DNA from 3 places in the Saccharococcus sp. Marseille-Q5394 genome. Region 2 is predicted to be linked to each of the others. Evidence: riboswitches for the same ligand, from Rfam matches in the RefSeq annotation. Region 2 holds a riboswitch; each other region holds the start of a gene.

Region 1 (10,395 bases), 1.1 Mb from region 2:
CCGGTTGCGGAGATTAATTTGGAAATAAAGGAATTAGTCGTGGGGCTTTATTCCAAAGTCGGCGAACGAATTGAAGAAGGACACTTCAAAGAAGCGATCGAAACGATTTTTGAGTTCATTCGCCGGGCTAATAAATACTTCGATGATGAAAAGCCTTGGGTGCAGATCAAGGATGACGAAGCAGCATGTGGGCGAACAATGGCTACATGCGCATATGTCATCGCAAACTTGGCACAGCTCCTCTCCCCTTTCCTGCCGTTTTCGAGCGAGGACGTGCAAGCGATGCTGAAACTGCGGAAGCCTGAATGGAAGGAAATCGAAATTGGTGAATTGACATTGTCACATGTCAAACCACTGTTTGAACGGATTGATGTCGAGCAGATTGACGTGGAATTGGAACGATTGAGGGATAAGTCTATAGGGGTGCAATGAATTCTGACCTTCTCATAGTTTGAGAAGGTTTTTTCATTTGAGAATGGAAGGTAATTATAAGCATTCGGTGATAACCTGACGAGAATCGGTGATAAACGCGGTCAATTCGGTGATAACTGGACGAGAATCGGTGGTAAAGTCGCGCAAAGCGGTGGTAACTTGCCAAGAATCGGTGGTAAACTTCCCCTCCAACTATTTGATGCAATCCCACCCTCAATTTGAGACAATATACAGACAAAGGAAAAGGTTGGAAGGGTGATGAATTTGAAAGAACGTTATTTTTGGGCAGCGATCGGACTTATCGCAATCAGCTGGATTGCGAATTCATTATACGCACAGTCAAAGCAATTGGAGGAGCCTATTTTTCTGGATCATTATATTGAAACGACGACGGATGAACACGACCATAACTATGTCATCTTTTACTATTTAGCAAATAAAAACGATCACTCAACTATCAATTATATAAGATTCGGTGATGTCGAAGGCTTTCCGCAAGGTGACTATTTCTATGCAGGAACCACCGCCCCCCATGCAATTGACACATATAATCATCAAGAATTAAGAAGCATTACAGTCGCACTAAGGTCATTCAATGATAAAAAAAATGCACAATCATTCAACGAAATGGAAGTGTTTTATTCAGACGGAAGATCAGCAACCGCGTCCATCGGGGAAGTGATCATCCATCCAAAAAGGTACTATGGGAATGACGATGCTAGAGCGTTGGAACAACCATCTAGCGGAAGCAGCAATGACGGCTCGAGCTGGGATACATTCCGAGCAACCGAGCCGTTGGCAATCGAGAAAATCGACTTCCCTTTCAATGAACCGATTGAAGAACGGTTCAACTTTACAATAAGCGGCAAACAAACAGAGCAACCGCTGGATTCCCTCAAGCTTCCAATTCAATTAGAGAAGGATAAATCTGTGACATTGAGAGTTAATTTTAAAGAAAAAAGTTTTGTGAACCCTTTCGCATTTGCCATCCATATATCCGGAACAACAGCGGAAGGAAAACCTTTCACAAACTATGCTCATTATAATCTGTTTCCGTATTTGACACAGGACGACGTGAATCGAATTATCGAGGAAAAGACGGGGAGGGGTTCGGATGAATAAAGCGTTGCGGCAAATCTTCTGGGGGTATGTATTCATCTTTTTCCGAATTCACATTGGCTTCGATGTTTTAGCGGATCCAATCGGTTATTTCCTGATTTTATCGGGATGCTCCAAACTCGTTGAGGCATATCCAGTAGCTAAAAAAGCAATGATTGTTGCGATGATCGGTGCTATCTTTTCGCTTCCTTCAGTCTTCGTGAACCTTTCGGAAATACCTCTTACATTTGGTTGGTCGACTTACTCCAGCTTTCTATTAGTCCTCAAAATGGTTATGGGCTATTACTTGTTCATTGTATTGAAAGATGTAACGAAAGTGTTTGGCGGCCGAGCGTTGCATCAAAGAACAGAAAACACGTTCAAATTTTACGTGGCGATCCATCTTTTCGCATTGGCAATAGAATCCTTTTTCATGAATGTACCGGAAGACGGATGGGCCGCTCTTTCATTACTTTCATTAATCGGCGTGCTGGTGATAGATATTCTTTTTCTACTATTGATCGGGGCCATCCGGCGTGTCAGCCCGGAGCAACTTCGGGTAGATACGTTCATTTGAAACTTATTTCCCGCATAAAGTAAGAATCATAGGGGGTTATCATTTGTTCAAAAACGATGCAAACCAAATTCGCGCTGGATGGCTCATCTTTTTGGCGTTCTTCGCGATGTTTATTACGCAGCAGATTTTTGCAATTCCGGGAGGAGTCCTGCTGGCGATTGCTGATTTCCCGTTTCAAGATGGAAATTATGATATGGACTTCCAAGCCGCATTCGACAGGCACCCGTGGATTTTCCTATTGACCCAAGGCGGCGGGACAGTCGGCGGAATGCTCGCTACTGTTTTGTTATGGCGTTTTGTCAATAAAGGGACGCTGAAAGAGTTGGGATTCAGGGGGACGTTGAAAGATTTAGGGTTCGGCCTCTTGCTCGGAGCAGTGTCGATCGCCATCATTTTCTTTATTCTATTGGCTTCCGGTAATGTGGCGTTGCTCAATTCATTCACGAAACCTGAGTTCACAGTGTACTCATTGTCATTTCTGGTACTTTTCATTCTTGTCGGCTTTTTTGAAGAGATGTTTTTCAGAGGATATGTCATGTCCACACTGGAACGACGTGGGAATCCGAAATGGCTTGTCTATACCGCCTCTGCTGTCGTGTTCAGTTTGGCGCACGGCACGAATCCGAATGTCAGCGTATTGGGCTTGATCAATATCGCATTGGTCGGCGTTTTATTCGCCTATATGTTTGACGCGACGAAGAGCTTGTGGCTTCCAATCGGCTATCATATTACATGGAACTACTTTCAAGGGAATGTTTTCGGATTTGCTGTTAGCGGAACGACCCCACACGGAATCTATAACGTCTCGGTGGAAGAAGGAAATGCATGGCTGACCGGCGGAGCGTTCGGATTGGAAGGCGGCCTATTAGCGACGTTGTTAATTATTCTAGGATTTTTTGCAACGAGGCTGTATGTGAGGATGAAGGCGGAGTAAGCGGTTATGCGCCTTTGCTGCGATTTATGCGCGATTTTAGATGTTTATGCGTGATTTTGCGGAATTATGAGCGATTTTAGCGATTTATGAGCTTTTGAGGCATTTTATGCGCGTTTGGAGCGATTTATGCGTGAATGAAAGCTTGCTTGAGGCTGCCTAGCTTATGGCAGCCTCTTCTTTTCGTCCGCTAAGCGTTAAAACGAGGATTCCGCCTAAAAGGAGCGCGATTCCTGACCACGAAACAAAATCCAACCTTTCCCCTACGACGAGCACGCTTAAAATCGCGGCAGTGAGCGGTTCTGCTAACGAGAGCGTAACCGCGGATGATGAGGGGATGTGCCGCAGCCCGGTGGAAAACAGAATATATGCCACACTTGTCGTCGCGATACCGAGGTAGATCATTGTCGCTATACCGGGTAGGGTTACTAACCCTTCCGTTTCGAAGATGAACAGAAACGGCATCAGCATAATTGCGCTCACTGAGAAGATGACGGCAACTGAGGCAACCGCATCTGCTTTCTCTAATACTTCTTTGTTGAACAAAGTATAGAAGGCAAATAAAAGTCCGGCGAATAACGATAGCGAGACGCCTACCGGGTTGACGACCAACCCTTCTTTATTCGAAAACAATAATACACATCCGACGATAGCAAGTGAAGTTGCCGTGAGCCATATTTTCGATGGGCGTATTCTTAGGAATAGCCATTCGATTAGACCGGAAAACATCGGTGCACTTCCGATTGCTACGACGGTCCCGATAGCGATTCCAGTCAACCGGATTGACGTAAAAAAACAATATTGGAAGATTGCCATCGCCAGTGCGGAAAGAAGCGTCGCTTTCCACGGCCAGTTTCGAAAATCGATCTTCCGAAGAATAAGCATGATAATGAGCAAAGTGAAACCGCCGACTGCAAGTCTTGAGGCGCCGACTGCCAGTGGGTGAACGGTTTGCGGCATGAATGTTTGTGCAGTGCCTGTCGTTCCCCAAAGCACCGCCCCTAATAAGACAACTATGAATGCAATGCGCTGTGACAAAGAAATCCCCTCCTCCGATGTATTGAATATATCATGATATCGAAGGAGGGTGTATGAATTATCTAAATTATTTAGCTGTTGATTCGATCGTTTTTTTCAGCTTCGCCAATAGCCCATCCCAGCCTTCGGACATGCGAGGACGAACGACGTCATGCGATTCGCCGAACTCCGTCTGCTTCCCTTCCTCCCAACCAGCATGAATAAAGGTCAACTCGGTTTGTCCATCGATTGCTTTCAATTGAAAATGTACTTGCCAATCCTTACCCCAGTCGAATGAGAAACGGTTCGGTGATTGCACTTCAGTCACTTTACATGGCGATTCGCCCCATGGTCCCGCTTGTAAGGTAAATTCTTTTCCTTCGACCGGTTCCAAATCGTTCGGCATGAACCAAGCTCCAATCCCATCAGCTGTTGAAATATACGGCCACACCATTTCAATGGGCACTTCAAGCAATACATTCTTTTTTATTTCATTCACGATCATATAAAATTCCTCCTTGTCATTTCCACACTAATTTATATTTCTTCACATATTTTTCATCTTCCTCGATTTCAATTAATTCTAAGGCGGTTTTTTTGATTGATTGGTCTTTCGTTGCGTCATATAACTGTCTGAAACCTTGCTGGATATCATAACGGATCAATGTTGGATGTCTTTCATCCGAACACGTTTGGAATCTGCTAACGAGGTGCCCCATCACCAATTCCTTATGTGCCTTACCCGCTAGGCCTACTTTCCAAATCGATTGAAGACAGTGCCGAGCTGTCACGAACTTCTCATCTTTCGTGACTTTCAAGAGGAGTGGAAAGTCACGAAGTATGCGCTGCTCCGGATCACTGATCGCCAAGCCCGCCAAAAACTGCGCCGCTCTTGCCCTTCGATGATTGTCTTTGTCCGTCAACCAAGCAAGCAGAATGTCCCACACTTCGTACGCCCAATCCACTTTAAATTCCAACTTTTCCATAATAGCCATGAATGCGGAGTATTGTTTGTCTTTATCTTCACCTTCAAGGTCGTCGAATAAAGATTGAATTTGCTTTTCCATGTGAATACCTCTTTTTATATCATTTTAACATAACTAGATTAATGGATCCTGGAGGGCTGAAATGAGTCCTTGTGCAATTCATCAATCCCTAGTTCATCGGCAACTGGAATAGTACCCAAGCTATTGAACGAACAATAATACCATGTTACACTAAAAGGCAGGCTTTTTGCCGCGTGGTTCGTAACCATCCCACGTAAAAAAAACTAAGGAGAAATGAATATGAAAGTAAAAACAATGGCAACAAGCGGTATTATCGCTGCGTTGTATGTTGCTGTGACGTTTTTGATAGCACCGTTCGGGTTCACTAACATCCAGTTCCGCTTATCGGAGATGTTCAATCACCTCGTTGTGTTCAATAAAAAATACATCGTCGGGGTCGTATTAGGCGTATTTATCGCCAATATGCTCTTCTCGGAATTGGGACCGATCGATCTCCTATTTGGTGTTGGCCAATCGGTACTCGCTCTATCAATTACAATCCTCTCCGGAAAGTTCATCAAAGGCCTCTACCGACGAATGATTTTTAATACATTGGTTTTCACTTTCACGATGTTCCTCATCGCATGGGAATTGAATATCATGCTAGAACTGCCTTTCTTGTTGACATGGCTTTTCGTTGCTGTTGGTGAATTTGTCGTCATGGCAATCGGCATTCCTATCATGGTTGCATTGAATAAACGACTTAATTTCAGCAAGCTCATATAGGATTAAAAAACAGAGAGTGGCATTTAATAGCCGCTCTCTGTTTTATTTTACTCATACATAGGTGTTGCCGTATTGCGTTTTTAATAGCCAAGAGTGAAAAAAGTATTCCCCGACAGAGATAATTGCTCCAGCCAAAAATGCTTCTCCCAAGGATTCCGAATATCCAAGCAAGTTTAAGCCACCCCATAAAACAATAAATCCTAATGCCAAGTCTCCAATCGTCGCGGTCATATTGCCTACTCTTGGTAGAATCATCAGATCTCCCAAGTAAGAAATTAATAGTAAAGCGAAACCTAAAATAGTGGAGTGCCAAAAAGAGACGCCATTGAATACCGTTAGTACAATCCAAAGTACAGGGAATATCAAAATTGCTTTGATAAGAAGTGACCTTCCATGGTTAACGTTTGATTCCTCATTCATCGTTATTGCCTCCATTCATTTACTACTTTTAACATTGCCCAAGTCCAATTAAAATATGTAGGAAGCGCTTCGTTCGATTATAATATTTAGATAATGAAAGGAGGGTTTTTAATGTATATGACGATTGAAGAAACAGCAGAATATTTGAGTATGCCAGTCGAGCAAGTCCGGAAGTATGTATGGGAAGGACGCATCCGTTCCGTTCATGACGGCGAACAATTCTTCATTAATCAGAATCAATTCAGCGAGTATTTCAACCAGCTCGAGACGTTAAAAAGGCAAATCGACGACTATTTCAATGAACCGCTTCCACCCGACCGTGATATTAAGGATGAGGATTAAAAACCCCTATAAAGGGTAAACTGAAACCAGGGATGTGCCATAGTATAAAAGACACAATTTTTTCATTCAATACTAGTCGGATTTTCAATTCGAAATATCCTATTTATTTCTAACAGGCACCTTTGGGATGCATTTTATCGGTGTTAATAAAAAAATCAAATGAGCGATTGTTGTAAGTGACTAGATTTTCACTCCCTTTGCTTTCCCACTACATGATTGGTATAGTGTGTAGTCGTTTCAAAAATCCATTATTCATAGGGGGAAACATGCGAAAAATATCAAATGTGTTTTATATAACAATCGGCCTGATTATATTGGCTGTTGGATATGGAGTGATTGCGGCGGAGAGTTTTGAAACCGTCACAAATTCCATCAAATCCTTCGTATCATCTTCATTCGGATGGTATTACATGCTCCTGCTCTCATTCCTGCTTGTGCTTAGCCTTTTCTTCATTTTTAGCCCATTCGGCAAAGTGCGATTAGGACAAGATGAAGACCGTGCATCGTTTTCGACAATCACTTGGATTGCCATGCTATTTTCTGCAGGGATGGGAATCGGGTTAGTCTTCTACGGGGCAGCAGAACCGCTATCCCACTATGCCATTAATCCCGCAACGGCCGAGCCGAATACAGATGCTGCATTTAAAGAAGCAATGCGACAAACATTCTTCCATTGGGGATTGCATGTATGGGCCATGTACGGGATCGTCGGACTTGCTCTTGCGTATTTCCAATTCCGTAAAGGAGAGCCAGGTTTAATTTCAGCAACATTGAAGCCGATTTTCGGTAAAAAAATGGAGGGGCCATGGGGCGTACTCGTAGATGTACTTGCCGTATTTGCAACAGCTTTTGGCGTTGCCACTTCTCTCGGCTTCGGTGCTGTTCAAATTAACGCAGGCGTGAATTATCTATTTGGCGTTTCAATCGGATTCACTTCACAACTGATCATTATTGCGGTCGTGACAGTCCTCTTTGTCATGTCTGCGTGGTCGGGGCTTAGCAAAGGAATCAAATATTTGTCAAACACAAATCTAGTTCTTGCGCTCGCCTTATTAGGTTTCGTCCTCATCTTAGGGCCGACATTGCTCATCTTCAATGTTTTTACCGATTCTATTGGAGGCTATCTCGCCAACCTCGTTTCGATGAGTTTCCGGACTGCACCGTTGAATGACACTCATCGTGACTGGCTGGAAGGTTGGACGATCTTCTATTGGGCTTGGTGGATTTCCTGGGCACCATTCGTCAGCATGTTCATCGCGAGGGTATCAAAGGGCAGGACAATTAGAGAGTTCATGGTCGTTGTCATGTTAGCACCAACCGTTCTGAGCGCTATCTGGTTTTCAGCTTTCGGAACGACTGCCATCAACATGCAACGTAAAGGGATTGCAGACTTAGCGAAAACAGACACTGAATTGACGATATTTGAAATGTTCCATGCGATGCCTTTGTCGTTCATTATTTCCATTGTCGCAGTTCTGTTAATTGCATCGTTTTTCATCACTTCCGCGGATTCAGCGACATTTGTGTTAGGCATGCAGTCCACATACGGTTCATTGACCCCGCCGAATAGCGTAAAAATCATTTGGGGCGTCATCCAGTCTGCAATTGCTATCATATTGCTGTCTGTAAATGGATTGACTGCACTGCAAAACACGATCATCATTGCCGCTCTGCCGTTTTCCTTCATCATTTTGCTGATGATTTTCTCACTACTCAAAGCGTTGAAGAGCGAACTGCCTAAGAGTGAACGGCCGAGGAGAAGAAAAGCGAAAGATACCATTTAAACAGCATAGAAAAAAGTGGAGGACGGAATCTAAAGATTCCTCCTCCACTTTTTTAATTTGGCACCAGGACTGCTTCGTGTTGGCGAATGATATGCAGCAAGTCCGCAACCATCGCGCTTCCTGTCGGATACATTCCTGCACCCGGGCCAACCAACGTCAATGGTCCGAGATATTCGGTATTTACGATGACGGCATTGTCGACACCGTCAATACTGAAAAGCGGGTGATCCGCTCCAATTAGGACAGGTCCTACCGTCGCCTGCAGCTTCCCTTTTTCATCCTTCCAAATATCTGCCACGTGACGATAACGGAGATCGCCTTTGGTTGCATCATTGATATCAATTGATTCGAGATGATCGATTCCGACGACAGGAACGTCTTCCCAGTCAGGCTGCCTGCCGAAAGCGAGCGCGCTCAAAATCATCAGTTTACGGAAAGCATCCGTGCCATCCACATCATCTGCAGGGTCTGCTTCCGCGTAACCATTTTGCTGTGCATGTAACAGTGCTTCTTTGAATGAAGACCCCTCATCGCGCATTTTCGTCAAAATGAAATTTGACGTCCCATTTAAAATGCCTTGGATCCGTTTAATCCGGTCGCCTACCAGCAGATTGGTCACAGTCCGGATGATTGGCACCCCGCCAGCAGTCGTCGCTTCGAACCCGACTTGCACGTTCCGAAATTCGGCATGTTTCCTTAACGCAGGTCCGTGTTTTGCAAACATTTTTTTGTTCGCAGTTATGATGTGGCACCCTTTCTCAATCGCATCCGACAAATACGTATAAGCAGGTTCTTCCCCGACAATCGCTTCAAGAACGATATCGATTTCAGGGTTCCCTAATATATCCTGAATATCATCTGTAAAATTTGCGCCTGTTATCGGCAGGCGTTCTTTCGCCTTGTCTTTTACAAGGATGGATACGACATCAACGGTGAAACCAGTGCTCTTTTTAATTTCTTCCCGCTTCTCTTGCAGGATTCTATAAACACCTTCACCGACCGTACCAAAACCGAGTATGGCCACTTTAATTGACGGCATGAAACCACCCTTTCTGATCTAAAGCGGAGGAGGGCGTTTAGCCCGTGCTCGTAACGCTTCGCTTTTACTCGCAAAAGCCGTTCTATGTGACGGCTTTCGCAGCTAGATGTTAATCATAGCAATAGTTAGCGAACTGCGACAGGCGCCGCTTTCTCAATCGCCTGCTTAAGGTCCGCAATAATATCATCAGTAGACTCCAGTCCGACAGACAGACGGATCAATTCCTCTGGCGTTCCTGTCTTTTTCAAGTCCTCCGCAGACAATTGCTGGTGCGTCGTTGATGCAGGATGGATGATAAGCGATTTTGCATCCCCTACGTTCGCAACATGCGACCATAGCGTAATATTGTCAATCACTCTGCGTCCTGCGTCACGGCCACCTTTAATTCCGAAGACGATGATAGAACCAAACCCGTTCTTCAAATATTTCTTTGCATTTTCATGTGTTGGATGATCTTCAAGACCCGTGTACGTCACCCATTCCACAGACGGATGAGCCTGTAGGAATTCAGCGACTTTCACGGCATTTTCGTTATGGCGTGTCACACGCAAATGGAGCGTCTCCAGCCCTTGAAGGAAGTTGAATGCACTGTCCGGATCCAAGCAAGGCCCGAAGTCGCGGAGCAATTGGACGCGGAGCTTCGTCGCGAATGCAGCTCCCGCCGTGTCAATGCCGTATCGCAAGCCGTTGTACGTTTCATCCGGCTCCGTGAAGCCAGGGAACTTCCCTCTCGTCCAGTCGAATTTCCCTGCGTCGACTACGACGCCGCCGATAGTCGTTCCATGGCCGCCAATCCACTTCGTTGCGGAATGAATGACAACGTCAGCACCAAACTCGATTGGGTTCGATCCGTATGGGGATGCGAATGTGTTATCGATGAGGAATGGGATTTCATTTTCATGCGCAATGTTTGCGACCGCTTCGATATCGAGCACTTGAAGGCTAGGATTTCCGATCGTTTCAGCGAAAATCGCTTTCGTTTT
Region 2 (10,395 bases):
TGATAGTGACACCAACATTATAATCTAACATATATCTAGCTAATTTGTTACCATCAATCAAGATAACTTTCTTATAAGGAAGAACTTTAACATAGTCATTCGCACCTTGAGAAAAACTAGATGTAGTAATAAAGACACCCTTACTAGCACTTCTCCCTTCTAAAGCACCTACAAACGCCATTATATCGGGTCTGCCAACGGTGTTTATCCAACGTTTAGCTTGAACATAAATATTATCCAAACCAAGTTTATCTTCTTTTATTATTCCATCAAGACCCTCATCATTTGTACTTTGAGTTACTTCTCCATCCCCGTAACCCATTGCAGTTAATAGTTCCACAACTATGCTTTCAAACCTTTTCCAATGGACTTTCTGAAGTTCTGTAAGGATCTTATCTATCAAATACTTATCAAGTTCTACTAATTGCTCGTTAATTACTTTTATCGGATCTACCACTTGTTCTAATTCTTCTAGTTCTTCTTGAATCTCAATTTCACTTTCATTAAGCAAATCTAAACCATCTTTAGTAATTCGGTAGGTATGTTTTCCTACTTCTTCTATATATCCTTTTTTCTGTAATGAAAATCTCGTTGCCCTCATACGACTCACAAATACTGTTTCTTTGCTATCGGGATACGAAAAATTAATTTGTTCTTCTATCAATTTAAAATGATTTGCAACTCCCTCATTCAACTTAGTCGCAATGTATAAATCTTCATCTGACATTACCAATAATATTGGGATGACTAAATCTTTAGAAGAAGGCATTGTCGTTAAAACTTTACTCTCGATTATTGTTAGTCTATTCTTTTCTGAAATTATTCTGTTTATTTCAATCTCAGAACTTGGAACTCCTTGTTCTTCAAAAATATTTTCAATTTCATTTAAACTTAAATGTGCGTCATTTAATTTCTTAACCTTCTTTAAAAATTCATATGCTTCTTCATCGTAGTACTTATAAATTCCTGTTTCTTCAAAGGGTAGATATCTTTGGAACTTTTTAATCCACTGTCTTCCTTTTGATTCAGTCCAACCAAATCTTTTAGATAGCTCTGTTTGACTGATGGTTTTATTATTCGTCATAAATACACCCCCATAACTTTTATTTAATTCTATTGTAAATTATGGATATACGCCACTCAATTATGATGTGCGATAGGAAATACAACTCACGTGACTGTTGCAGTGATTGCATGTGTGATTAAGTTCCTGAAAGTGCATGGGCATATTATATTTATTAGGGGCATCCGTTGCTTGGAGTGCAGGCGCCGACTCCTGCGGGAATAGCATGAGCCTTGAGACCCCGGAAGGAGCACGCTTTTTGCGACTGAGGAGGCTCGAGCCATGCCCGCGGAAAGCGTGCGCCGAAACGGAGAGCAACTGCCTGTTGATATCAAAGTCCCTTAAATACATATAGAAAACGACTTAACTGCAGGTAAGCAAGCGTCAGCCTGAAGCGGAAATCCTGTTGGGACATATGTATAAGTATTTCAATTGGTGACTTGTACAAATGTCTGTTATTCTATAAGAAAGCATCTAATTGAAAGGATGAGTGACATGTCAGGACCGGCATTGAAACAACTCCAAGCTCACCGCTCCATCCATGAAGGCGGATTATCAGGAGCAGTCAGCAAGACCGAACTGCTAATAGAGTTTCTGCAGGAAGGCGATATGAAATCGGCTGATCGAGCAGCTGATGAACTGATCGATTATTGGAAGTCAAGGGTGATTAGCCACGCTGATGCCGAAGAAGAAGGGCTCTATCTGGAAATCAAAAAAGAGAATCCAGAATTGGAAGAGGCCATCACCCAATTGACGAGAGATCACGATCTGCTTAGGATTATCGTAAAAGATATCGAAATGCTTCGCGAAACAGAAAAACTCAGCCCTACAGTTTTACAGAAGTTTTATGCACTGCTAGTTGTCAATGAAATACATAGCCGCGATGAAGAACGGTTGTTGCTGGAGTAAGAAAGGTGAAAAAGCGCCGAAAATGGGTGCTTTTTTCTTTGATTGATAAAGAGAGGTGAGTCCAATCGAAAAAATTAATTCCGTCTTATCTACCTATTTTGGATTTTCTTCCTTCCGCACCGGGCAAGAAAAAGCCATCCGAAACGTGCTTGAAGGGAAAGACACACTATGCGTCATGCCTACAGGCGGCGGTAAATCCATCTGCTATCAAGTTCCTGCGCTAGTAATGGAGGGCACAGTACTTGTCGTATCCCCCTTAATTTCATTGATGAAAGACCAAGTGGATGCCTTGCATCAAATCGACATACCAGCAGCGTACATTAATAGTACATTATCAACGGAAGAATATTTCGGGACGGTTGAAAATGCACTAGGAGGAATGTATCGTCTGCTTTATGTAGCTCCTGAGCGATTTGAATCCCCTTCATTTATTCAGCAAATCGGTAAAATGGATATCCCGATGATCGCCATCGACGAGGCACACTGTATCTCGCAATGGGGACATGATTTCAGGCCGAGTTACCGGATGTTAAGCAAAGTCATATCTTCCTTCGAACAAAAACCGGTCGTTTTGGCTTTGACGGCTACTGCAACGCCTGCCGTCCGGGAAGATATTTGCGGCCAATTGCATATTGAACAGGAAAACACAGTAATGACTGGCTTTGAGAGAAGCAATCTCACCTTTTCTGTCATTAAAGGGCAGGACAGGGACAAGTTCGTCAAGGACTATGTTAAAAAGAACGATGGAGAGGCGGGTATTATTTATGCCGCCACCCGTAAAGCAGTTGACCAGATCCATGCCACGTTAGAACGAAGCGGAGTCGCTGTTGCAAAATATCATGCTGGACTCTCGGATGGTGTCCGGCAAGCGGAGCAGGACCGGTTCCTTATGGATGAGGCGACGATCATGGTTGCAACGAATGCATTTGGGATGGGAATAGATAAAAGTAACATCCGTTACGTAATCCATTACCAAATGCCGAAAAACATGGAAAGTTATTATCAGGAAGCAGGCCGTGCGGGAAGGGATGGACTGGATAGTGAGTGCACCGTTTTATTCTCTTCGCAGGACGTAATCACGCAACGGTTCCTCATTGACCAATCGCAGGATCAAAATCGAATTCCCGCCGAGCTTGAGAAGCTGCAGTCGATGATCGACTACTGCCATACTGAATCATGCCTTCAAAAGTTCATCATTTCATATTTCGGGGAGACGGACGTGCAGGATTGCGGCCGTTGCGCAAACTGTACAGACACCCGCGAGAGCTTTGAAGTGACGGTTGATGTGCAGAAGGTACTATCCTGCGTCATACGAATGGGGCAGCGATTCGGAAAAACGATGATTGCTCAAGTTCTGACAGGTTCACGAAATAAAAAAGTGTTGGAGTTCGGGTTTGATAAATTAACTACATATGGTTTGATGAAAGAAAGGAATGCGAAAGACATTTCCGATTTTATCGAATTCATCATCTCCGAAAATTATCTCGGTGTGGAAAACGGTCAGTTCCCGATTATCTATGTCACTGAACAAGGCAAGGATGTATTGACTGGTAAAATCAAAGTGTTTAGAAAAGGAACCGTCGAAACGAAGCAGATAGCGAAAGATGATCCTTTATTCAACCAGTTGCGTGCACTTCGCATGAAGCTTGCTCAAGAAGCAGGAGTACCTCCGTTCGTCGTCTTTTCGGATAAGTCATTGCGTGACATGGCGGCAAAAATGCCGGTTACGGAAGAAGAATTTTTGGAAGTGAACGGCGTCGGGGCGGCGAAGCTGGAAAGATACGGCGAAGCATTCATGGAAGAAATAAAATCATTCGCTTCACAAACTAGTTAACTAAATACAAAACAGGTGAAGGATCGCAAAAATGCGATTTCCTTCACCTGTTTTTTATACATTTACATTTGGAACTTCTCGTTTATCCCCATAAAGTTCTCATTATTCCACAGAGAGTTCTCGTTACAGATCATTATGTTCTCATTACTCCATGGAAAGTTCTCATTCTAAGTCAAAAAGTTCTCGTTTAGGGCTATGAAGTTCTCATTTATCTTTGAAAAGTTCTCGTTTATGGCGATCAGTTCTGTAATGATATCTCTTCGCTCATAATTTCAGGTTCCTTTTTTCTACATACAGACACGAGCAAATAGACGATCGGCGTATCCAAAACGGCGATGATGAATTTGAAGACATATTGGCTAGCGATCATTCCTAACAAAGCACCTATCGGCATCGTTCCCGCAAAAGCGATTGTTATGAAAATCGTCGTATCGACGAGTTGGCTTGCCATCGTTGACACATTGTTCCGCACCCATAACTTTTTCGCACCATGCCTTCTTTTCAATCTATCGAATATGGTGACATCCAGGTTCTGACTGATGAGGTACGCAGCCAAGCTTGCGATTGTCACGCGGAAGCCCGCTGTGAAAATCGTTTCGAATGCTTCCTGATGTTCATAGAAAGAGGCTGCCGGCAAATGGATTGCTAGCCAAATGAAGCCGATTGCGAAAAGCTGTGCGATGAAGCCAGTCTGAACCGTCTTTCTTGCAGCTTCTTTTCCATAGGCTTCCGTCAATACATCCAAAATTGGATACGTGCAAACGTAGATGATGGCTGCTGCCGGTATTACGATCCAATCGCCGATGCTCATCAACTTGACCGCCACGATATTCGATAAAATTAACAGGCCGACAAAAATCCCGCTTAAATAATAACGCATTTCATTGTTTCCCCCTCAACGGTTATCGATCTTTTCGGGATACATGTCATGGTTCATCATTCGATGTTCCGCCATTTTTTCGTATTTCGTACCAGGCTTTCCGTAATTGCAATAAGGATCGATGGAAAGTCCGCCACGCGGAGTGAACTTGCCCCATACTTCAATATAGCGTGGATCAATCAGCTTAATTAGATCATTCATGATGATGTTGACGCAGTCCTCGTGGAAGTCTCCGTGATTGCGGAAACTGAACAAATACAATTTCAATGATTTACTTTCGACCAATTTTTTATCCGGCACGAAACTGATATACATTGTTGCGAAGTCCGGCTGTCCTGTCATCGGACAAAGTGATGTGAATTCGGGGCAGTTGAATTTGACGAAGAAATCCCGTTCCGTGTGCATATTATCGACGGATTCCAAAATAGTAGGGTCATACTCATAGGCGTACTTTGTATTTTGATTCCCTAGCAAAGTTAAATCCGTTAATGTGTTTTCATCTCTTCCAGCCAATTAAAAAACCTCCATGATTATAGTTGTCAGGGAGGGGCCATAGAGAACAAAAAAAGCCATGTCACGTAAATGGACATGGCAAAATTTCCGTCATCCATAGTTTTTTATAGAGGGTCGCTATGAACCTCTCCCGAACAGGGTTATTCATTTCGTGTAAGACTTTAACCTATCAAGGCCCCTCTGTCAATAGTAGACTCTTTTTCATTCCGAGGATCGTATAAACGGCGACGCTTATTAGGATGATGCCAGTGAGCATGAACCCACCCTTGAATGTCAAATCCAAATAGCCGATGAGACTTGAGCCTGCGACGACCCCGATGGAAAAGAATGCGTAGAAATAGCCGTAAGCCTTTCCGCGGAATTCCGGTGATGAAGAATCGATGAGCAAAGAATTAATGGAAGGGAATAGAAATGCAAAACCTATTCCATACAATGCCATTGCCAAATACAGGAGCTGCAACTCTGAAACTTGACTAAGGAAAAGCATACTTGCCCCCATCATCGAGATGCCGAAAGCCAATGTGATCATCGGACGTACTTTATCGAAAATACGGTTGATCGGCAGCAGGAATATCAGGATGGCGACGACGCCGAACGTGCTGAGCAGCATGCCCGTCGCTTTTGTGTCAAATCCGAGCGCCTCGACTTTCAAAGGCAAGACTAAAGCCAACACACCTTGTGAGAACATAAGGAAAAACGCGCCTGCGAAAGCACGGACCATGCCGGGATGCTTGAACAAATACCGGACTCTGAAATGCTTTGCTTCTTTTGTTCTTTGCTTTTTTTCAAATGAAACAGATCGTAAAACAAAAAATGCGGCGATCGCAAGGATGAACATAATGACGCCGTTAACTGTCATAATGAATGGAGCACCCGTTTTTGAAGCGACAATGCCGCTATAAGCAGGACCAATGATTGCCGCCATTCCTACAAAGGCGCCTGAAATGGCTACACTTCGGCCTCGCTTTGATTCTTCGGCACGATTGGCGAGGAATGTAAAGGCAGCAGGGACAATTAGCCCTTCCATGAAGCCATGGACGAAGCGAATCCCGAGAAGGGAAGCAGGTCCTATTGCGAAGGAATAAAGAAGCAGAGAAATACCTGATGCAAATAATCCGATAAGCAGAATAGCGAACGGTCCTCTACGGTCCGTCATGAATCCGGAAATGACATTCCCGATGGTATTGGAAAATGAATACATTCCGACAGCCAACCCCGTCATGAACGATGAAGCACCTAAGGACAAAGCAAAAGGGCTCATGATAGGAAGTTGTGAAAATAAATCAAAGAAGGAAAAAAAGACGATTATATAAACGAAAGCACGCATTTGGAATCCTCATTTCATAAAATTGACTCATATTCTACTTTACCATGGATGCCGGATTAGGCAAAAGGACAGCTTGTGAACAAAAGAATAATTAGCCAAAATTGTGGCGAAACGATAAAATGAGAGAATACTTGCAAAGAGAGGGATGGTCATAGTGGACACGAAAATCAGAATTGGCATCGCTGGATACGGAAATTTGGGCAAAGGGGTCGAGTCGGCAATTGCTCAAAACGATGATCTGGAGCTCGTTGGCGTATTCACCCGTAGAGAACCGGGAGACTTGAGAGTGAATAGCGGTGCACCTGTTTTGCGTTTGAATGAAATCGAAGAACATGTGGATGATATTGACGTACTGATCTTATGCGGGGGTTCGAAAGATGATCTTCCTGAACAAGGACCTGCGCTTTCGAGGCTGTTCAATACAGTAGACAGCTTTGATACGCATGCTAAGATTCCCGTATACTTTGAAGCGGTAGATGAATCGGCTAGACCGAATGGTAAAACGGCTATCATTTCCGTAGGATGGGATCCAGGACTATTTTCGATCAACAGGCTTTACGGAGAATCGATTCTTCCTGAGGGTGCAACCTATACGTTCTGGGGGAAAGGGTTGAGCCAAGGACATTCGGATGCTGTCAGAAGGATCGAGGGGGTCAAAGGGGCAGTCCAATATACGATTCCTGTTGAATCGGCAGTCGAACAGGTGCGCAACGGATCACAGCCGGAACTGACGACGCGCGACAAGCATACACGTGAATGCTATGTTGTATTGGAAGAAGGTGCCGACGCAGCCGAGGTAGAGCAAGCGATCGTGACGATGCCCAATTACTTTACAGATTATGATACGACAGTCCATTTCATTACTGAGCAGCAATTGAGAGAAGACCATAGCGCAATGCCTCACGGCGGTTTTGTCATCCGTAGCGGGAAAACCGGCGCTACGAACAATCAGGTTATGGAATTTTCATTGAAATTGGACAGCAATCCGGAATTCACATCCAGCGTACTAGTCGCTTATGCGAGGGCGGCTTACAGGTTGAATAAAAAAGGGGATATAGGCGCAAAAACCGTGTTTGACGTCGCCCCTGGACTGCTTTCTCCGAAGAGTGCAGCACAGCTTCGCAAAGAAATATTGTGATTGTGAAAGCACTTCCATTGTTGCTATCTTTCATCTATACTGAATTTGAAGTTTTTTACTTAGGAGGTCGAAATAAATGTCGAAGATGGATGATACGTTACTCATGCTGAAAGACTTGACGGACGCGAAGGGGATTCCCGGCAATGAACGTGAACCGCGTGAAGTCATGAAGAAATATATCGAGCCATACGCTGATGAAATTGAATACGATGGACTCGGATCTTTGATTGCCAAAAAAAGTGGCGATGCAAATGGACCGAAAGTGATGGTGGCAGGCCACTTGGATGAAGTCGGCTTCATGGTGACGAAAATTGACGATAAAGGATTCATTTCCTTCCAGCCGGTCGGCGGATGGTGGTCGCAAGTCATGCTTGCCCAACGAGTGACGATCGTTACGCGTAAAGGGGACACTTTGACGGGCATCATCGGATCGAAGCCTCCTCATATCCTATCTGCGGAAGCCCGGAAAAAGCCGGTGGACATTAAAGACATGTTCATCGATATCGGAGCTGAATCGAAGAAGGAAGCGATGGAATGGGGCGTTCTGCCCGGTGATATGATCGTTCCGTATTTCGAATTCACGGTCATGAACAATGATAAATACTTGCTTGCGAAAGCATGGGATAACCGCATTGGCTGTGCAATCGCAATTGACGTCCTGAAAGCGCTAAAAGGTGAAAATCACCCGAATATCGTATTCGGCGTTGGTGCGGTGCAAGAGGAAATCGGCTTGCGCGGTGCAAAAACGGCTGCTGCAAAAGTGAATCCGGATATCGGCTTTGCAGTTGACGTAGGCGTTGCGGGAGATACGCCAGGCGTCACTTCAAAGGAATCGACAAGCAAAATGGGCGACGGGCCTCAAATCCTTCTCTATGATGCATCGATGGTTTCCCATAAAGGTTTGCGTGATCTTGTCGTCGATACGGCAGAAGAACACGGCATCCCATACCAATTCGAGGCGATTCCGGGCGGAGGAACAGATGCAGGTTCAATCCATGTAAGCGGGAACGGCGTGCCGTCTCTTGCCATTTGCGTCGCAACTCGCTATATCCATTCCCATGCAGCAATGCTGCACCGGGATGATTACGAAAATGCGGTGAAATTGATTGTGGAAGTAATCAAGAAGCTCGACCTTGACACAGTTGATCAAATCATTTTTCAATAAGGACTGATAGGAAAGATCGTGCCTGCTAGAGGTGCGATCTTTTTTATACATATATATGTGAATAAATGCATATTGGTAAATTCTTATCTAATGAATAAAAAACCATTAGTAAAGCATACTTCTGACTAACTAAGTATTTCTAGATTGCTCATAATAATTCATTTGACTTTATAAATATACGTACATATAATGAAACATACAAACCATATTCAGGATGGAGATGATCATTTTGGTGAAAATGCATATATCGACATTAAAAACTGCGAAAAAAATTGAAGGTCAGCTAAAAGGCCGTGATTTGTTGACGTTATTGGACTATACGAGTGAAGAAATCGATTATTTATTGCAAAAAGCGTTGGTGATGAAGAAAGAAGTAATTGCAGGAAAAATTCCCCCCATACTGCAAGGGAAGACACTCGGCATGATTTTTGAAAAACATTCCACACGTACAAGGATTTCATTCGAAGTCGGCATGGTACAGCTTGGCGGCCATGCGATGTATATGAATGCGAATGATCTTCAAATCGGACGCGGAGAATCGGTGCATGATACCGGAAAAGTATTGTCGGGGTACTTGGACGCTGTCATGATTCGAGCAAACTCGCATGAAATGGTGGAAGAGCTAGCGAAGCATTCATCAATCCCCGTTATCAATGGACTGACGGATATGTATCATCCATGCCAAGCGCTTGCGGATTTATTGACGATGATCGAAGTGAAAGGGTCTATTGCCGGCAAGAAACTCGCTTATGTAGGCGACGGAAATAATGTTGCCCATTCGTTGGTCATTGGGGCGGCGAGTATGGGGATGCATGTAGCGGTCGCAACGCCTAAAGGGTATGAGTTCAATTCCGACCTTTATGTGGAAGCTGAAAAAATTGCTGCGGCGAATGGCGGATCCGTCTTACAGACAAACAATCCTATTGAAGCGGTGAGAAACGCAGATGTCGTCTATACGGACGTCTGGGCGAGCATGGGGCAGGAGGAAGAGGCTGCTGCGCGACTTGAAGCATTCAAAGGGTTCCAGATAAACGATCAGCTTGTTGCAAATGCAAAGAAAGACTATATGTTTTTACATTGCTTGCCGGCCCACCGTGAAGAAGAGGTTGCGACTTCCGTAATTGACGGTCCGAATTCGTATGTTTTTCAGCAGGCGGAGAACAGATTGCATGCACAAAAAGCTGTATTGGCGGCTTTACTGTAGGGAATTATGTTCAAAGAACGGTAAAAGCCACTCAGATGAGTGGCTTTTACCGTTCTTTATGATCCTGCAGAGAACGCCTGGGCAAGTTCACCGCTGATTTTCGACTTTTCCTGTTCATCGGCATTGACCCACAGCTTTTCAAAAAATACTCCTAGACCTGGTAATAAATGTTCTTCGCCTCGCTGTAATGCATCCTCAACAACGCTTCGAATATCGGTCGCCGAGTTATTCGACATATTAGCGGCGATGGCGTCACGAATTTGAAAATTCATCTTATCATCCTCCTGCCATCATTTTGTACACATTGATCGCCAACTATACGGACATTTGTTACACTAGAAGAAAAAGGATGTCGCACAATA
Region 3 (10,395 bases), 1.2 Mb from region 2:
CACCGATACGAATAGGTCACACTGGGGAGGATGGGTCATCCAACAGAATTCAATGCCACCTGGTGATCATAAGTCTCATTCCATCTATTTCGCCGGGGACAGCGGATATTTCCAAGGATTCCGCGACATCGGCGAAAGGTTCCCTGGCATTACGTATGCACTCATGCCAATTGGTGCTTATGAGCCTGAATGGTTTATGGGAATGCAACACGTCACCCCAGAACAAGCGATTCAGGCTTTTATTGACGTCCGGGCTGAGACATTCATTCCCATGCATTATGGCGCATTTCGACTGGCTGATGACACGACTGAGGAGGCGTTGAATCGATTGCTTGCCGAATGGGAGCGACGAGAATTGAATTCAAGCAGACTGCGGCTGCTGAAGCATGGGGAAACTCTCATCCAAGCACAGAAATTAGAAATTTGACGTTCGTCGTACCAATGCCACCCGAGTAGTTCGAGTGGCATTATCTATCTTCTATTGCACACGATGACCAACTGATTTTGTTGAAGGATATATCTCTTCTTTTGCTATGCCAGACATCCAATCGCCATTGACTGAAACAGCTAGCCAGATTTTTCGAATGCTAATCTCTAATAATTTTCATTGTAGATGAACCTTTTCTCAGTCTAAAATCATTTCTGTTTCCATTTTTAAATTTCGGATCTGCATAAGTTGATTGTGCATCACTATTTGAAGCAACTATAATTTCCGGAAATGAGGTGTATTCTTCGTCTTTCCAAACCCAACTGCCGGTTTTTCCATCTTTAATATGAAATACATTCTTTTGCAGTTTACTATCTTGATTCGGAAAATAATTGACGATAAATACACCTTCATTGATTGTATAGAAATTATCTGAACTAGACGAGACATTACGCATTGATATAACAAACGAGTATGATTTTATGAAAGCCAATTTCCAATCACTCGCTATTTTTTCATTTGCACAAAAAAAAATGCGCATAATCAGATTTAACATCTAGATTTATGTGCATTTTCAAGTTTCTTTTATCTTTAATTCCCTAAATTGTTGCCATTTAATTTGCACGAGTGCTTAACCATTTCCGGTTAGTTGCCCCAAACCTTATCCTTTATGTTTTTATTAATTGTACAAGTATTTATATAAATTGATTTAACAAAATCAAAATCGAAAAATTCCAATACTTTCAAACAGATGAATGATGTGCTTATAGGTAGTTTTAGTAACTGTTCAATTTCCTTAAAAAGTGGTTGGTTTAAATAACCCTTAATTGGATGGTTCTCAAAAATGTTTTATATTATATAATTATAACGTATAGAAAAAAATATTTATAAAGAGGAGTAAGGCATGAAGGTAGCTCTCATAGTTTCAATCATTTTTGTATTTATTGTTTCAGCTGTCGGACTAATTTTGACCATATCCGTAGCTAATTCTATGAATAAAGATTACAAGGGGAAAAACAGTTTTTCTTCTCTGCTATGGGCTTATGTTCTAGCAATCCCATTCATTATTATAGTAGTTCTTGTAGGTATATTTATATTATATTAACAACAGAGGACGGTTCGGAACCAGTGAAATAGTACATGTCGTTCTCGTGTCTCAGGAACCGTCTAAGATTGCTCAAAAATGGGGGAACTAAAAAGTTATTGGAGTTCTTTAGAATTTAGACATTTTCAAACATCCCCCCCGTTATTTCTTAGCGCGTAGACAAACCTAGAAATGCCTTCTTTTATTGAAGCTTCGTTCCCTTTGCCATAAGTAAATCGAACGTATCCATTTTTTGAGCCCATTATTCTCCCAGGTACAAATGAAACGCCTTTTTTCATGGATTCTTCAAGTAACTTATATTCATCAATTTCGTGATTTATTTTACACCATAAATGAATTCCGCCTTGTGGCACTAAATATGTAACCTCATCTTTAGATAAGCTGTCCAATGCCAAAATTAACGCATTCCTTCGCTCCCTCAGTTGAATCCTTAAATCTGAAACGTGTTCGTCAAATTGGGGGGAATCTAGAAATTGATTCGCTATCCATTGCGGAAAAACACTATGGCCAAAGTCAATTTGCTGTTTGCCGTCTGACAAGCGTTTAATCACTTTTTCTGGACCAATAATCCAACCAATGCGCAGTCCTGATGCAACCACTTTTGATAACGAACTAATGTATAAAACATTATCATTATCGTCCATTGACTTTAACGTAGGTCCAATGCACCCGTCGAATGACGTCAAATTATAAGGATCATCCTCTATTATGGGGAAACCGTGCTTTGATGATAATTCCAATATTCTCTTTCGGCGTTCCAGCGACATTTTCGTGCCAGTAGGATTTTGATAATCAGGATTTAAGAAGAGCATACGAATTCGATGTTTTCTTTGTAAAGCTTCAATATCATCAGGATTTACACCATGTTGATCAACTGGGAGTAAGAGCGTTTTAACACCAAATGATTGAAAGATCGGTAAAGAGAATGCATAGGATGGGTCTTCAATCGCTACTGTATCGCCTGGTTTTAACAAGCATTGAACGATTAGGTGTATTGCTTGCTGAGCACCCGATGTAATCAATATGGAGTCTGGCTCAACTACCATACTTTTATACGTTTTCATATGTTTACAAATGGTCTCCCGTAATCCCGCATCGCCTAAAGGATGATCGTAACCTAAATGCTCATCAAACGCATGCTCCTTAAGAATCCTAGCGAATTGGACGTTAGGTAGTAAATCTGCTGCAAGTTCCCCGCTTGATAGGTTAATCATTCCTTTTTGCTCAGTTTCATTACGAAGTTTCTGTACCAACGGAAGATTCGGAAGAAATGAGCCATCCTCTACATATCTCCCCCAATTGGGAACCCTTTTATGAGTTAGCCCCCATATGTCCGTATTTATATACGTGCCGCTCCCTATCTTTCTGACAATTAATCCGACTGCCTCTAGCTCATCATAAGCAGTCACCACCGTACTCCTATTAATCAGTAATTTTTTTGCCAACTCACGTTCAGATGGTAATGGCTGGTCCTGAGATAAATCTCCCGATATAATTGCATTCTCTATTTGTTCTACAAGTTGCCTATACATAGGTTTTTTTATTGAACGGTCTAGCATAAATTGCATTATACTCCACCCTTTATTTGTAAGTTTTTATATAACAAATTATGTATTATGCTCATAATGATACAGTAAATGCTATTATAGCATCTCCGATATCAGTATCCTGTAGTAGTTTTAAAGATGACCTCGGCCATGAATCGGATGACAGTCACTCAAACAAATGAAACAAACGTGAACTTCCCCACTTGTTCAACCTTTCATGAAGATTAATCTCCCTTTAGATTCTTGCTCCCAACTCGTAAACTTCTTCCATTTATGCGATAATAACAGAACGAACGTTTCTTTATTTAATGAAAGGAGGGGCTAGTGTGAAGCCAGTCATCCTAGCTGAAAAACCGTCCCAAGCGAAAGCGTATGCGGACGCTTTTTCCGTGCGAAAGCATGAAGGGTTTCTTGAGATTAATCCTTGCATGATTTTTCCAGCTGGCGCCTATATCACTTGGGGTGTCGGCCATCTCGTGGAATTGAAGGAACCTCATGCATACAATCCCGCTTGGAAGCGTTGGTCACTTGGGAGTCTTCCAATCTTGCCGGAACGATATGAGTTCCAAGTGGCAAAGGGTAAATTCAAGCAGTTTCAAGTTGTAAAGAAGCTGATTCGCGGAACGGATACAGTCATCAATGCATGTGACGTGGACCGGGAAGGCTCGAACATCTTCTATAGCATATATTATCAAACGGGTGCGCGTAATCAGACGATCAAGCGGCTTTGGATCAATTCACTTGAGGTGGATGAAGTGCGAAAAGGGTTTGCGAATTTACGTGATAATCGCAAGGATTTGCAGCTGTATGAGGAGGCAAAATCCCGTCAGATCAGCGATTGGCTTGTTGGGATGAATGCTTCCCGATTATATACACTCTTATTGAAAGCTAAAGGTGTCCAGGAAGTGTTTCCGATCGGACGAGTGCAGTCGCCTACGGTCTATTTAATCTATCAACGGCAACGAGAGATTGAGACATTCGTATCGGAACCGTTTTTTGAAGTGGAAGCGACGTTCAAATCAGAACACGGTACGTATAAAGGTAAAGCGAAAGCGAAGGAGCCAAAACGGGAAATCATTCAGGAACTGCTTTCAAAACATGGCATCCAACCGAATTCGCCCGGCATTATCACATCTGTTACGCACACCGATAAGCGGACACCGCCACCGCAGCTCCATTCCCTGTCAACGTTGCAGGCGACAGCGAACCGGCGTTGGAAGATGAGCCCCGCGAACGTTTTGAAGACGATGCAAGGCTTATATGAGAAGAAGCTTGTCACCTACCCACGGACGGATGCGCGCCATATAACGCCGAATGAATTTGCGTATTTGAAGGACCAAGTCGGCGATTACCAACAGCTGATCGGACATCCCTTCCCCGTCGCTTCGCTTGCGCCGAAGAAACGGTATGTCGACAGTTCGAAGGTCCAAGAGCACTATGCGATCATCCCGACGAAGAAAGTGCCGACGCAGGCAGTCCTCGGCAGAATGTCGCCGCTTGAGCGGAATTTGTATGAAGAGGTCGTCCGTACGACGCTCGCGATGTTCCATACTGATTATTTGTATACCGAAACGAAAGTGACGACGGATGTAAATGGCCTTCCGTTTTTCACGACTGGCAAGACGGAAAGGGATTTAGGATGGAAGGCTTTATTCCAACGGTCTAAAGAGGATAAGGACGAGCCCGCTTTGCCGCCGCTTCGTATGCAAGAGACAGTCCAATCCGATATCGGCATTAAAGAGGGCAAGACGATGCCGCCGAAGCCATACACGGAAGGTCAGCTAATCGCGATGATGAAAACTTGCGGGAAGTTGGTCGAGGACAAAGAGGAAACGGATATTTTGAAAGAGATTGAGGGTCTTGGAACGGAAGCGACACGGAGCGGCATCATTGAAACGATTAAAAAGCATGGATATATAACCGTGTCTAAAAATATCGTGTCGATTACGGAGAAAGGCCGTGTGCTTTGCCAGGCAATCGAAGGAAATCTGCTTGCGAGTCCATCGATGACGGCGAAGTGGGAAACGTATTTGCGGAAAATCGGCAATGGCGAAGGAAGCGGGCAGCATTTCCTCGAAAATATTTCGAAGTTCATTGCGAAGCTATTAGATGAGGTCCCTAAGCAGCTGGAGGCAAAGCCGATCGACGCAACGAAAGTTCCGCCGCGGCAATCGAAATCGCGCGGCTCTTATCAAGCTGTGGAGGTCGCCCCATGCCCTGCATGTCAAAATGGCATGATTCTGGCCCGAAAAGGATTTTACGGATGCAGCAACTACAAAAATGGCTGTAAACAGACGTTGCCTGGCATCTTCTTGAAAAAGAAACTGACACCGGCGCAAGTGAAGCTCCTTTGCACAAAAGGCAAAACGAATACGATCAAAGGATTCACCGCCAATAACGGAAACAAGTTTGATGCTAGCCTTTCCTTAGAGAACGGTAAGTTGAATTTAGTGTTCCAAAAATAAAAGTAGTAATAAGAGTGGCTGATGTGAAGACGGTATTGTCCCGGACTCATGTCAGCCATTTTTTTGTATCCGTTCAGTTCCCCCGCTCACCTATGGTATTATGGACAGGGTTCCAAAAAGAGGTTCGCAAACTCCCTCTCTAAAAAACTAAGGAGATATGTACAATGAAAAATGAAAAAGCAGTGGTCGTCTTCAGCGGCGGTCAAGACAGTACGACGTGCCTGTTTTGGGCATTGGAAAATTTCCGGGAAGTCGCAACGGTGACGTTCGACTACGGACAACGGCATTCGGAGGAAATCGAATGCGCCCGAAACATTGCAGAAGAACTTGGCGTGTCATTCAAAGTGCTGGACATGAATTTGATCAATCAACTATCAGCCAATGCGCTGACAAGAGATGACATCGAAGTGACGGAAGTGGATGGCGAATTGCCGTCAACGTTCGTACCTGGAAGAAATCATCTGTTTCTATCCTTTGCGGCGGTTTACGCCGATGCCATTGGCGCACGGCACTTGATCACCGGTGTGAGTGAAACGGACTTCAGCGGTTATCCTGATTGCCGCGACAATTTTATTAAATCATTAAACGTGACGTTGAATTTAGCCATGGATGGACGCTTTGTCATCCATACTCCGTTAATGTGGCTTGATAAATCCGAAGTATGGGAGCTGGCCGACGAACTTGGCGCACTCGATTTTGTGCAGGAGAAAACACTCACGTGCTACAACGGCGTTCCAAGCTCAGGTTGCGGAGAATGCCCTGCGTGTGTGCTGCGCAATGAAGGACTTGCTGCGTATCAAGCTCGAAAGATTGCAGGTGCCGCTAAATGATGCAGCAATTTTATCCGCAAATACATCATGACTATCGATTTGAATTAAATAAAGACATGCATTTTTCGGCTGCGCATTTCATTCCCAATGAAGATGCAGGAAAATGCCAAGTGATGCATGGACACACGTATTTCATTAATGTCACCATCGGAGGAAATGAGCTGGACCCACTCGGTTTTTTGATAGATTTCAAGCAACTGAAAGATCTCATTCATAAAAAATATGATCATTCCGTATTGAACGATCATCCTGAGTTCCAACATACCTTTCCGACAACTGAACGATTAGCAGAACAAATTTGGAAGTCCATTCAAGATGTTCTTCGTACACGAGACAATCGTCCTGTGTGCCTCCAAGTGATCGTTCGGGAAACGCCGACGAGCTATGTTGCCTATCGTCCGTCACGGGAGGATTTACTATGAAAATCCCCGTAATGGAAGTGTTTGGACCGACAATCCAAGGTGAAGGAATGGTCATCGGTCAAAAAACGATGTTTGTCCGGACGGCGGGCTGCGATTATTCTTGTGCTTGGTGCGATTCCAGTTTTACATGGGACGGTACTGGCAAAAGCGTTTCGAAACGCCCCCAGGAAATTATTGAGGAACTGAAAGCAATCGGTGGCCAATCCTTTTCTCATGTAACGATTTCGGGTGGAAATCCAGCCTTGCACAAAGGAATCGGAGAATTAGTCGATCTCTGCCATGCAGAAGGTTGGAAAGTTGCAGTCGAAACGCAAGCTACATTTTGGCAAGATTGGTTGTTGAGAATCGATGATATCACGCTCTCACCAAAACCACCTAGTTCAAAAATGATAACGGATTTCGGCAAACTGGATCGTTTCATGGAGAAGTTGACAGATGCAAACGCAAGTCTGAAAATCGTCGTCTTTGATGAAACAGATTTCAAATTTGCGGAAGAAGTCCATCTTCGATACCCGTCATTCCCTTTCTATGTACAAGTGGGTAACGATGATACGACAACAACAGATGATGCCTATCTGGTATCCAACTTATTGAAACGGTTTGAATGGCTTATTGATTTGGCTGTCGCTTCCCCAATTATGAACGAAGTGAAGGTGCTGCCACAATTGCATGCCCTTGTATGGGGTAATAAGAGAGGCGTTTAGAGCTCACTGCAAAGTAGTAAGATAAATAAAAAGGTCGATTTTCATTATTGTGAATCGACCTTTTTATTATACTTGATATAATATTTGTTGACTCTCATGCTCCTACACATTATATTAAGAATGAGATTGAGAATCGTTATCAATCTAAAGACATAAGTTGGGAGAGGAAGTACTATATGAAGAAAAGTTTAATGCTCCTGCTTGCCTCTTTGCTACTCGTTCTCGCGGCATGTGGGAATAGTACGAAGCAAAGCAGCGACGCAGGAGATAACGAGAATCAAAAGAAAAACGAAAAATCCGAAGTGAATTTGTATACGAGCAGACATTATGACGTCGATAATGAGCTGTACAAAAAGTTTGAGGACGAAACTGGCATTAAAGTGAACGTCATTAAAGGTGAAGCTGATGAGTTGATCGAGCGTATAAAACGTGAAGGAACAGCTACGAAGGCCGATCTTTTCTTAACGGCGGATGTCGGCAGATTATACCGTGCAAAAGAGCAAGGGTTACTTCAAGCCGTGTCAAGTGACATTTTGTCGAAACAAATACCTGAAAAGTTCCGTGATTCTGATGATATGTGGGTAGGTTTGACCAAACGTGCACGCATTCTCGTATATAATAAAGATAAGGTGAAGCCCGAAGAGTTATCAACTTATGAAGCGCTCACAGACGATGCATGGAAAGGACGTTTTCTCGTCCGTTCATCCGAAAGCGTCTATAACCAATCTCTTTTAGCTTCTTTCATTGAAATCAACGGTGAAGAAAAAGCGAAAGAATGGGCACAAGGAATTGTGAACAATATGGCACGCAGTCCTGAGGGCGGGGACCGTGATCAAGCGAAGGCCATTGCTGCAGGCATTGGTGACGTTGCAATCATGAACACCTATTACTTAGGACAAATGCTGAACTCTCAAGAACCTGAAGAAGTAAAAGTAGCAGAACAGCTAGGCATTTTCTTCCCGAACCAGGAGACGACAGGCACTCATGTTAATATTAGCGGAGCTGGAGTCGTTAAAGGTTCGAAAAATGCGGACAATGCGTTGAAACTTCTTGAATTCCTAACGGGTGAAGAAGCACAATTTACTTTTGCAGAAGCAAACTATGAATATCCTGTAAACGAGGATGTCGAGCCAGCAGAACTTCTTAAATCTTGGGGTGAGTTCAAGGAACAAGAAATTCCACTCACAGCTCTTGGTGAAAATAATGCAAAAGCGATTATGATTTTTAACGAAGTAGGTTGGAAATAATAGATTGCCCCCTGTCGCTTTTGCGGTAGGGGTTTATTGCGGAAAAGGCAAAGGATGGGTTTGGTCATGAATAGGCGAATGGCAAACGTGAATGGTTGGACGATTGGTGCAGTACTCATTATAACTTTACTGTTTGTTCCTAATTTTTCAATTGTTGGAGGCGTTTTTACACCCGCAAGTGAAAATTGGGGGCATATTCGCGAATTCATGCTTCTAAACTATATTAAGTCTTCGCTGACGCTTGTATTTTTCACGGCACTATTCACCGTTGCAATTGGCCTTAGCCTAGCTTGGCTTATTGCACAATATGATTTCCCACTTCGCAACTTCATGAAATGGTCACTCATCTTGCCTTTATCGATACCACCATTCATCGGTGCATATACGTATCATGGTATCCTTAATTATACGGGTATCGTTCAGAAGACGCTTCGAAATCACTTTGATGTAACGGTAAATCAAACCTATTTCGACATTATGAATGTCCCTGGTGCCATTTTCATTTATACGATATTCTTATATCCTTATGTTTATATGATTACAAGAATTTTCTTGTCCAATCAAGCCGCCTCTCTCGTTGAAAGTGCACGGACACTTGGGAAAGGTCCAATGGAAATTTTTTTGAAAGTCATTATTCCAATATCACGTATTTCTGTCATTGGTGGGGTTAGCCTAGTCATATTGGAAGTGTTAAATGACTATGGCGTAGTGAAGTATTTTGGCATTCAAACGTTCAGTACTGCAATTTTCCAAACGTGGTTCGGCTTAGGAGACTTGGATTCTTCCATCAAGCTTGCGGCTTGTCTGATGGGTATCGTCATTTTCATCCTCGTAATCGAGTGGGTTCTCCGCGGCGGAAAGAAATATAGCTTTTCATCAACAAAACTTAGACCGCTGCCTCTCGTCAAATTGACCGGAAAAAAGGCAGCATTGGTATCAGCGTATACACTAGTTATTTTTACGATCGCCTTTCTTATTCCAGTTCTTCAGTTGTTGGACTGGGTTGTTCTCACATTCGGCAAGGTTCCGATGGAGGAAGTGTTGACATACACGAAGAATTCGATCATTGTTGCGGGAATAGCCGCATTGCTTATCATCTTTTTCTCCCTCGTCATCGGAAATTTCAGCCGTATTACGAAGCATAAGTTTGCGAAAGTGCTGCCGAAATTAACGGTTCTTGGCTATTCCATTCCAGGTGCGGTCATCGCGGTGGCTGTTGTCACTACATTTATTGCTATTGATCGGTACCTAGCGCCTGTCTATCAATTTTTAGGTTTGGATTCTGAGCTCGTTTTAAGTGTCAGCCTTGTCATGCTGATTAGTGCATACATCATACGGTTTTTCGCGATCGGATATAATTCGATTGAATCGGGTTACACAAAAATCGGCACAGACTTTCGTGATGCCTCACGTATGCTAGGCGTAAGCAGCTTACGTACCTTTTTCAAAATCGATATTCCGATGATGAAAGGTGCCATTATAAGCGGGTTCATCCTTACGTTTGTCGATATTTTAAAAGAAATTCCATTGACGCTCATTTTACGACCGTTCAACTATGATACACTTGCAACCAAGGCGTTCCAATATGCCAGTGATGAAAAAATTATGGAAGCGTCACAAGCTTCCTTGCTAATAGTCGGTGTAAGTG

What was found. A riboswitch is a leader RNA that binds a small molecule or an ion and turns the genes downstream of it on or off. The one in region 2 is predicted to bind preQ1.
Region 1: linked by a shared signal. The riboswitch ahead of OC538_RS09805 (QueT transporter family protein) and the one ahead of queF (preQ(1) synthase) in region 2 are both predicted to bind preQ1.
Region 3: linked by a shared signal. The riboswitch ahead of queC (7-cyano-7-deazaguanine synthase QueC) and the one ahead of queF (preQ(1) synthase) in region 2 are both predicted to bind preQ1.

Annotation. Positions count from the first base shown of each region.
Region 1 covers NZ_CAMPPQ010000001.1:2,035,477-2,045,871, forward strand. The annotation lists gene metG (methionine--tRNA ligase) at 1-432, shown strand, start outside; gene OC538_RS09775 (hypothetical protein) at 691-1,554, shown strand; gene OC538_RS09780 (hypothetical protein) at 1,547-2,107, shown strand; gene OC538_RS09785 (CPBP family intramembrane glutamic endopeptidase) at 2,151-3,041, shown strand; gene OC538_RS09790 (DMT family transporter) at 3,198-4,076, opposite strand; gene OC538_RS09795 (SRPBCC family protein) at 4,144-4,560, opposite strand; gene OC538_RS09800 (hypothetical protein) at 4,577-5,122, opposite strand; PreQ1 riboswitch class I at 5,290-5,335, shown strand; gene OC538_RS09805 (QueT transporter family protein) at 5,342-5,827, shown strand; gene OC538_RS09810 (DUF2512 family protein) at 5,879-6,247, opposite strand; gene OC538_RS09815 (excisionase family DNA-binding protein) at 6,359-6,589, shown strand; gene OC538_RS09820 (BCCT family transporter) at 6,856-8,373, shown strand; gene OC538_RS09825 (homoserine dehydrogenase) at 8,426-9,412, opposite strand; gene OC538_RS09830 (O-acetylhomoserine aminocarboxypropyltransferase/cysteine synthase family protein) at 9,538-10,395, opposite strand, start outside.
Region 2 covers NZ_CAMPPQ010000001.1:954,707-965,101, reverse strand. The annotation lists gene OC538_RS04835 (restriction endonuclease) at 1-1,084, opposite strand, end outside; gene OC538_RS04830 (hemerythrin domain-containing protein) at 1,559-1,972, shown strand; gene recQ (DNA helicase RecQ) at 2,028-3,806, shown strand; gene OC538_RS04820 (queuosine precursor transporter) at 4,045-4,686, opposite strand; gene queF (preQ(1) synthase) at 4,702-5,199, opposite strand; PreQ1 riboswitch class I at 5,290-5,333, opposite strand; gene OC538_RS04810 (MFS transporter) at 5,369-6,526, opposite strand; gene OC538_RS04805 (diaminopimelate dehydrogenase) at 6,681-7,664, shown strand; gene OC538_RS04800 (M42 family metallopeptidase) at 7,741-8,829, shown strand; gene argF (ornithine carbamoyltransferase) at 9,068-10,033, shown strand; gene sspI (small acid-soluble spore protein SspI) at 10,090-10,305, opposite strand.
Region 3 covers NZ_CAMPPQ010000001.1:2,129,970-2,140,364, forward strand. The annotation lists gene OC538_RS10295 (MBL fold metallo-hydrolase) at 1-427, shown strand, start outside; gene OC538_RS10300 (hypothetical protein) at 588-968, opposite strand; gene OC538_RS10305 (PLP-dependent aminotransferase family protein) at 1,658-3,100, opposite strand; gene OC538_RS10310 (type IA DNA topoisomerase) at 3,406-5,544, shown strand; PreQ1 riboswitch class I at 5,658-5,701, shown strand; gene queC (7-cyano-7-deazaguanine synthase QueC) at 5,709-6,374, shown strand; gene queD (6-carboxytetrahydropterin synthase QueD) at 6,371-6,796, shown strand; gene queE (7-carboxy-7-deazaguanine synthase QueE) at 6,793-7,500, shown strand; gene OC538_RS10330 (Fe(3+) ABC transporter substrate-binding protein) at 7,677-8,747, shown strand; gene OC538_RS10335 (ABC transporter permease) at 8,814-10,395, shown strand, end outside.